Regions from separate parts of the Pseudonocardia ailaonensis genome, predicted to be linked through region 2. Evidence: predicted binding sites of a transcription regulator. Region 2 holds the regulator's gene; the other holds the start of a gene.

Region 1 (3,357 bases), on a different contig from region 2:
GCCGCAGCTCCGGCGAGGTCGTGCCCGGGCTCGACCGGCGGTCGCGGGCCCTGCTCGGCGGCTGGTCCGGCAGGAGCGTCGGCCGAGGTCGCCGCGTGCCGCCCGACCGCCACGGAAGGGGCGGAGCCGTCGGCAGGCCGCCGGTCGATCGGCGGCCGGGGCTCGCCCGGGCCGAACGCACGGGCTCCGACGACGGGGATGGGGATCGTGTTCGCGTCTCCCGCCGGTGGTCCGGGCGCGGGTGCCCGTCCGCGGTGACGGGGAGCGGCGGCCTCCGGCTCGCCCGCCGGCTGTCGACCGCTCGCGGCTGCTCCGTCCTGGGCCTGCCCGTCCCAGGGGGTGGTCGCACGGCGCGGCGCCCGGGGACCGTTCGGCTCGGACGGGGGCACCCCCGCATCCTGGTCGCCGCGCCGGGAAGGCCTCGCACCCGGGGCCGGGTAGGCCCATCGCGGCGGCAGAACACGAGCGCCGACCGCACGCCCGCTCCCTCGTCACGTCTGTGCGAGCACCACGCCTGTACGAGCACCACGCCTGTGCGAGCACCACGGCTCGCGTCGGCGCGAAGCGCGACCCGTCGGAAGACCGACGAGCACGGTGACGGCCCCGATCATGATCGCCGATCGCGTGCGCCGAAGTCGATCGAGGCTGTGTGCACGCACGCAGACGGTGATCGTGAAGGCGAGCCGGAGCGGTGTTCAGCGGCCGGTCCCGAGCGCCGCCAGGATCCGGTCGACCGTCGCCTCCGGATCCCCGCCGCCCCTGTCGACGATCACCGGCTCGTCGGGGCCCGGCTCCTCGAGGGTGTCGAGCTGGCTCTGCAGCAGGGCCGCCGGCATGTAGTGGCCCGTGCGCCGGCCGAGGCGCCCCTCCAGCTCCGCGTGCCCCACCGCGAGGTACACGAACCGGACCGACGGGTGCCCCGCCGTCAGTACCTCCCGATAGGCGCGGCGCAGGGCCGAGCAGGTGACCACGCCATCACGCGACGCGGACTCCTGCGCCCCGATCCAGTCCGCGATCCGGCGCAGCCAGGGCCATCGGTCGTCGTCCGTGAGCGGGTGGCCGGCGGCCATCCTGCGGCGGTTCGCCTCGGGATGCAGGTCGTCGCCCTCGGCGAAGGCCCAGCCGGTCCGCCGGACGAGGGCCTCGGCGACCGTGGACTTCCCGGCGCCCGACACCCCCATGACGATCACCGTGGTCGTCGCGTGCACCCGTGCAGGGTGACCGATCCCGGGCGACCGGGTCCACTCAGCCCCGGGCGCGGGCGCAGGGCAGCCGGGTGCGGCTCCCGCGGACACCGCGGGCGCGGTGACCCCCGCGGCCGACCACGTGCGGCTGCGGCCGCCCCGGGTCCTTCCCCTGGGGAGAACCGTCGGCCGGCGCGGCCCTGAGCTCACTTGCCCGTGGATCGAACATGTGTTCGACTCTAGCCCATGCGGTGGGAACAGCAACAGCTGGACGCGGGGGAGGAGCAGCTCCCCGGCCTGCCCTCCCTGCGTGGCCTGGTCCGGTCCGTCCGGACGCCGGAGTTCGCGGGCACGGTGTTCCACGAGGTCCTGGCGAAGTCCGCGCTCAACCACGTGCCGGGCAGCTCGCCGATGCCGTTCTCCTGGACGGTGAACCCGTACCGCGGCTGCTCCCACGCCTGCGTCTACTGCTTCGCCCGCACCACCCACACGTACCTGGACCTCGACGCGGGGGCGGACTTCGACTCGCAGATCGTCGTCAAGATCAATGTGGGCACGGTGCTCGCGCGCGAGCTCGCCCGGCCCCGCTGGGCCCGCGAACCGGTCGCGATGGGCACCAACACCGATCCCTACCAGCGGGCGGAGGGCCGCTACCGGCTGATGCCCGACATCATCACCGCGCTCGCCCGCTCGGGCACGCCGCTGTCGATCCTGAGCAAGGGCACGGTGCTCGGCCGGGACCTCCCGCTCCTCGCGGAGGCGGCGCGGGACGTGCCGGTCGGGCTCGGCGTGTCGATCGCGCTGCTCGACCGGGAGCTGCAGGCGCACCTCGAGCCGGGCACGCCGTCGCCCCGGGCCCGGCTGGACCTCGTCCGCAGGATCGCCGACGCGGGGCTGGACTGCGGGGTGATGGTGGCGCCGGTGCTGCCGCTGCTCACGGACTCCACCGAGGCGCTCGACGCCCTGTTGACGCAGGCCAAGGAGGCGGGTGCGGCAGGGGTCAGCGTGATCGCGCTGCACCTGCGGCCGGGCACGCGGGAGTGGTTCTTCCGCTGGCTCGCCCGCGAGTACCCGGCGCTCGTCCCGCGCTACGAGCGGCTCTACCGCCGCGGCGCCTACGCCGACCCGGGATATCGGAAGGCCCTGTCCGCCCGCATCCGCCCGTTGCTGCGTCACCACGGCCTCGATCGCGGCAGCGGCGTCCAGCGCGGCACCGGGCCCGACGACGGCGCCTCGGCGGGCGAGGTCGCGGCCCAGGCGGGCTTCCCGGCGTCCGGGGTCCGCCGGGCCCCTCCGGCCGAGCACCTCGCCGCCCCCGTCGCCGAGCAGCTCACGCTGCTCTGAGCGTGCTCGCACACACCTCCGGTGCCCGGCACACCAGCCGCAGCCGTGGTGCGAGGCGCCGGAGCGGTGTGCGGGGGCCGGGAGGGGGAGGGAAACCTGGTCGCGGGGGCCCGGGGCCCGGCGGATAGCCTCTTTCCCCGTGATGCGAACCCACCCCGTCGGCACCCTCCGTGCCGAGCACGCCGGCCAGACCGTGACCCTCGCCGGATGGGTGGCCCGTCGCCGAGACCACGGCGGCGTGATCTTCGTCGACCTCCGCGACAGCTCCGGCTCCGCCCAGATCGTGTTCCGCGAGGGCGAGATGGCCGAGCGCGCGCACCGCCTGCGGTCCGAGTTCTGCCTGCAGGTGACCGGCGAGGTCGTCGCGCGCCCCGCGGGCAACGAGAACCCCGACCTGCCGACGGGCGCCATCGAGGTCACCGTCACGGACCTGGTCGTGCTGAGTGAGTCCGCGCCGCTGCCGTTCCAGATCGACGAGCAGACCGTCGGCGAGGAGGTCCGGCTCAGGTACCGCTACCTGGACCTGCGGCGCGAGGGCCCGGCGTCGGCGATCCGGCTGCGCAGCAAGGTCAACCACGCCGCGCGCACGGTGCTCGAGGGCCACGACTTCGTCGAGATCGAGACGCCGACGCTCACCCGCTCCACCCCCGAGGGCGCGCGGGACTTCCTGGTCCCCGCCCGCCTGCGGCCGGGCTCCTGGTACGCGTTGCCGCAGTCCCCGCAGCTGTTCAAGCAGCTGCTGATGGTCGGCGGGATGGAGCGGTACTACCAGATCGCCCGCTGCTACCGGGACGAGGACTTCCGCGCCGACCGGCAGCCGGAGTTCACC
Region 2 (3,357 bases):
GGCGGGGGCGTCGCGGTCGTGGTGCTCGGGCTGGCCGCGGGGGCGATGGCGCTGCACTCGCGCCGGCGCCGGGTGTGACAAGCCCGTTAAGGGTCGCCCCGGCGGGCCGGGGAAGGCCGGGTGCCGACCTAGGCTGAGCGCGGCAGAAAGGGGCCGCGGTGCCGATCGTGACCGCCTACGAGGACACGCCGGGCGGGCACGACGCCCTGGTCCTCGGCGCGCAGCTGGCCAGGCTGACCGGGCTGACCCCCGTCGTCGCCACCGTGTACCCCACCGACGGGTTGGGCTACTCCGCGCTCGCCCGCGACCCGCGCTGGCGGGAGCGGCTCGAGACCGTCGCCCGCGAGCGGTTCGGCCGGGCCCGCGCGCTCGTCGCCGGGGACGCGTGGGGTTCCGAACCGGAGTTCGCTCCGCTCGGGCCCGGCCCCGCCGCGGTCGCGCTCGCCGAGCACGCGGACGAGATCGGCGCGGCCGTGCTGGTCGTGGGGTCGACGGGCGGCGGGCTGCTCGGCCGACTGGCGCCCGGCAACACCGTGCAGCGCCTGCTGCCCGCCGCGCGCTGCCCGGTGGCGATCGCGCCGCGGGGCTACCGGCACACCGCGGCGGGGGAGATCACCGCCGTCGGGGTGGCCTACGACGGCACCCCGGAGGCGGACCACGCCGCCGCCCTCGCGGTGCACCTGGCCGGCCGGACCGGGGCCGCGATCCGGGTCGTGACGGTCGCCGACCACGAGTCCACCGTCCCCGCCGCCGGCGAGATCGCGGCCAAGGCACTGGCCCGGCTGCCCGTGGAGATCGACGCGCTCGCGGACGTCGTCGTCGGGCGCTCGGTCGGCGCCACCCTCGCCGAGCTGCCCGAACGCCCCGACCTGCTGGTGGTCGGGGCGCGCGGCTACCCGCTCATGCGCCGGGTGCTGCTCGGCGGGATCGCCGGCGTGCTGGTCCGGCAGGCCCGCTACCCGGTCGTCGTGGTGCCGCCGCCGGAGTAGCGCCGGTCAGAGCCGGCGCAGCACCGCGACGACGCGGCCGAGGATGGTCGCCTCGTTGCCGTCGATCGGCTCGTAGGCCGGGTTGGCCGGCATCAGCCAGACCTGACCGTCCGTGCGCCTGAACGTCTTCACCGTGGCCTCGCCGTCGATCATCGCGGCCACGATCTCACCCTGCTCCGCCACCGGCTGCTGCCGCACGACGACCCAGTCCCCGTCGGTGATGGCGGCCTCGATCATCGAGTCGCCCTTGACGTTGAGCAGGAACAGCGTGCCCTCGCCGACGATCTCGCGCGGCAGCGGGAAGACACTCTCCACGGCCTGCTCGGCGAGGATCGGGCCACCGGCCGCGATGTTGCCCAGCAGCGGCACGAACGCCGGCGCCGGGTGCTCCGCGCGGGTCTCCTCGGTGTCGGTGTCCGTGTCGTCCTCGGGGCTGCGCACGTCGACCGCACGGGTGCGGTTGGGGTCCCGGCGCAGGTAGCCCTTGCGCTCGAGGGTGCGCAGCTGGTGGTGCACCGACGAGGTCGACGTCAGCCCCACGGCGTCGCCGATCTCGCGGACGCTCGGCGGGTAGCCGAAGCGGTCCACCCAGTCCCGGATCACCTCGAGGACCTTGCGCTGCCGGGGGGTGAGGCTCGCCGGATCCGCGGGGGGATCCGGGAAGGCACGCACCTGCCCGGGCTCCCGGCCGGTCCCGGGGGCCCCGCCGGACTCGTCCCGTGCCATCTGCCTGCCGCCTCCTCAGTGTTCGTGTCTCGTCGGCGTCCTGCTCCGTACCCGGACGCCGACGCGTGCGCCCCGACCTGCGAGCGCCCACCCGTCCGGCGTACGGCCGGTCCGTCGACTCCGGACCGTAGCCCGGAACCCACGGTTCGCCAAACACATGTTCGAACGACACGCCGATCGTGTCGGCCCGATTTCGTGACGGCCGGTGGCGCGGGGTGGTACAACCTCGCACAGACGTTCGATCGAACATGTGTGCGACATCCGCCGGGTGACCGGCGGGAACGAGCGGAAGGGGCCCCGATGGCCGGCACGGTGCAGGACCTGACGATCCAGAACCCTGGTGCGGAGGGCGCTGTCCCGCGGGATCCCGCCGTGCGGAACTCGGGCGTGCGGAACTCGGGCTCGCGCGGCTCGGCCGTGCAGGGGTCGGCTGTCGGGAGCCCGGCTGTCGGGCACCAGGTTGTCGGTGATCCGGCCGTCGGGCGCCCGGCTCGGCCGGTCGGTCTTCTGCCGACGACGGCTCCGCGCGGCGAGGCGTCGAGGCGCTCGCTCCCCCGGGAGCGGCCCCTGATGGGGCGCGCGGCACCTCTGTCGCGCCGGCCGCGGCCGGTCCGGCCCGGTGTCGTCGTCGAGCCGGAGGTCGTGGAGCGTCGCCGCCGCAGGGCCGGGGTGGCCCGCCGCCCCGCCGAGCGGTCGCTGCGCCTGCTGCAGGGTGGTGAGCTCGCGGGCGGCGACGTCGCCCGGAGTGGTCCGGCGTGCGGGGGTCGTCCGGTCGGTGGCCCGGTGCGCGGGGTCGGGACCGCGGTGCTCGTCGCCGACCACGCGGTTGCCCCCGCGGGGCGGAGCGCTCGCCGGTCCGACGGTGCCGCGCTCGAGCCGCGCCGCGCTGAGGCGCCGGTGCGCCGCACCGTCCGTCCGGTGTCTCCCGGTCGCTACCGCCTCCGCCGGGCCGTCGCGGCCGCGGTCGTCGCGCTGGCGGCAGCCGGGCTGGTGGTGGGCCTCGGCACCCTGGCCGGCGTCGCCGGCGCCGCCCAGGCCCGTTCCACCGTCCCGGCCGGCACGGTCGCGATCACCGTCCGGCCCGGCGACACCGTCTGGGACATCGCCCGCCGAGACGTCCCGACGGGAGACCCGGCCGCCGTGGTGGAGCGGATCGTGCAGGTCAACGGCCTCCCGAACGCCGACGTCACGGTCCTTCCCGCAGGCCGGACCCTCCAGGTCCCCGCCTGACGCGGTCGCACGCCCTCGTCGCCCGGAGGATCGGTCCGAGCGCCACCTGATCGCCGCGCCGCGGTGTGGCCGCGGGAGCGATCTCCGGTCGGACGGGGTTCGTGGGTGCCGGAGACCCGATGCAGTGGCACGGCGCCGCCGAGCCCCCGGGCAGTGGAGTCGGTCCGCGCCCGGCGCCGGGGCGCACCCGCAGGGGCTCAGCAGATGTGGCGCAGATCACTGTGTCCGGAGAGTGCCGACCGGAGGATCCGGGCACCGGTTTCTGTCGGTGGCTGTTGGTACACCTTCGCACGAACGTTCGACGGACGGCCGCGCACCAGGTGCGACCGGGTCGGGCGCCGGTGGCGGGGAGGTCGTCATGGAGTCGAGGACCGACAAGAGGGCCGACGCGGTGCGGGCGGAGCGGCGCGAG

Evidence for each region. The regulator LexA, encoded in region 2, represses DNA repair genes until DNA is damaged. The targets are predictions, from matches to a motif close to CGAACACGTGTTCG.
Region 1: ABD324_RS04740 (Rv2578c family radical SAM protein) is a predicted target of LexA. The motif match lies at 1,407-1,420, and genes of this name have one in related genera.

The regions. Positions count from the first base shown of each region.
Region 1 covers NZ_BAAAQK010000003.1:420,763-424,119, reverse strand. The annotation lists gene ABD324_RS04750 (YibE/F family protein) at 1-113, opposite strand, end outside; gene ABD324_RS04745 (gluconokinase) at 696-1,208, opposite strand; gene ABD324_RS04740 (Rv2578c family radical SAM protein) at 1,431-2,528, shown strand; gene aspS (aspartate--tRNA ligase) at 2,668-3,357, shown strand, end outside.
Region 2 covers NZ_BAAAQK010000016.1:81,012-84,368, reverse strand. The annotation lists gene ABD324_RS21570 (NHL repeat-containing protein) at 1-78, shown strand, start outside; gene ABD324_RS21565 (universal stress protein) at 159-989, shown strand; gene lexA (transcriptional repressor LexA) at 996-1,715, opposite strand; gene ABD324_RS21555 (LysM peptidoglycan-binding domain-containing protein) at 2,286-2,945, shown strand; gene ABD324_RS21550 (hypothetical protein) at 3,304-3,357, shown strand, end outside.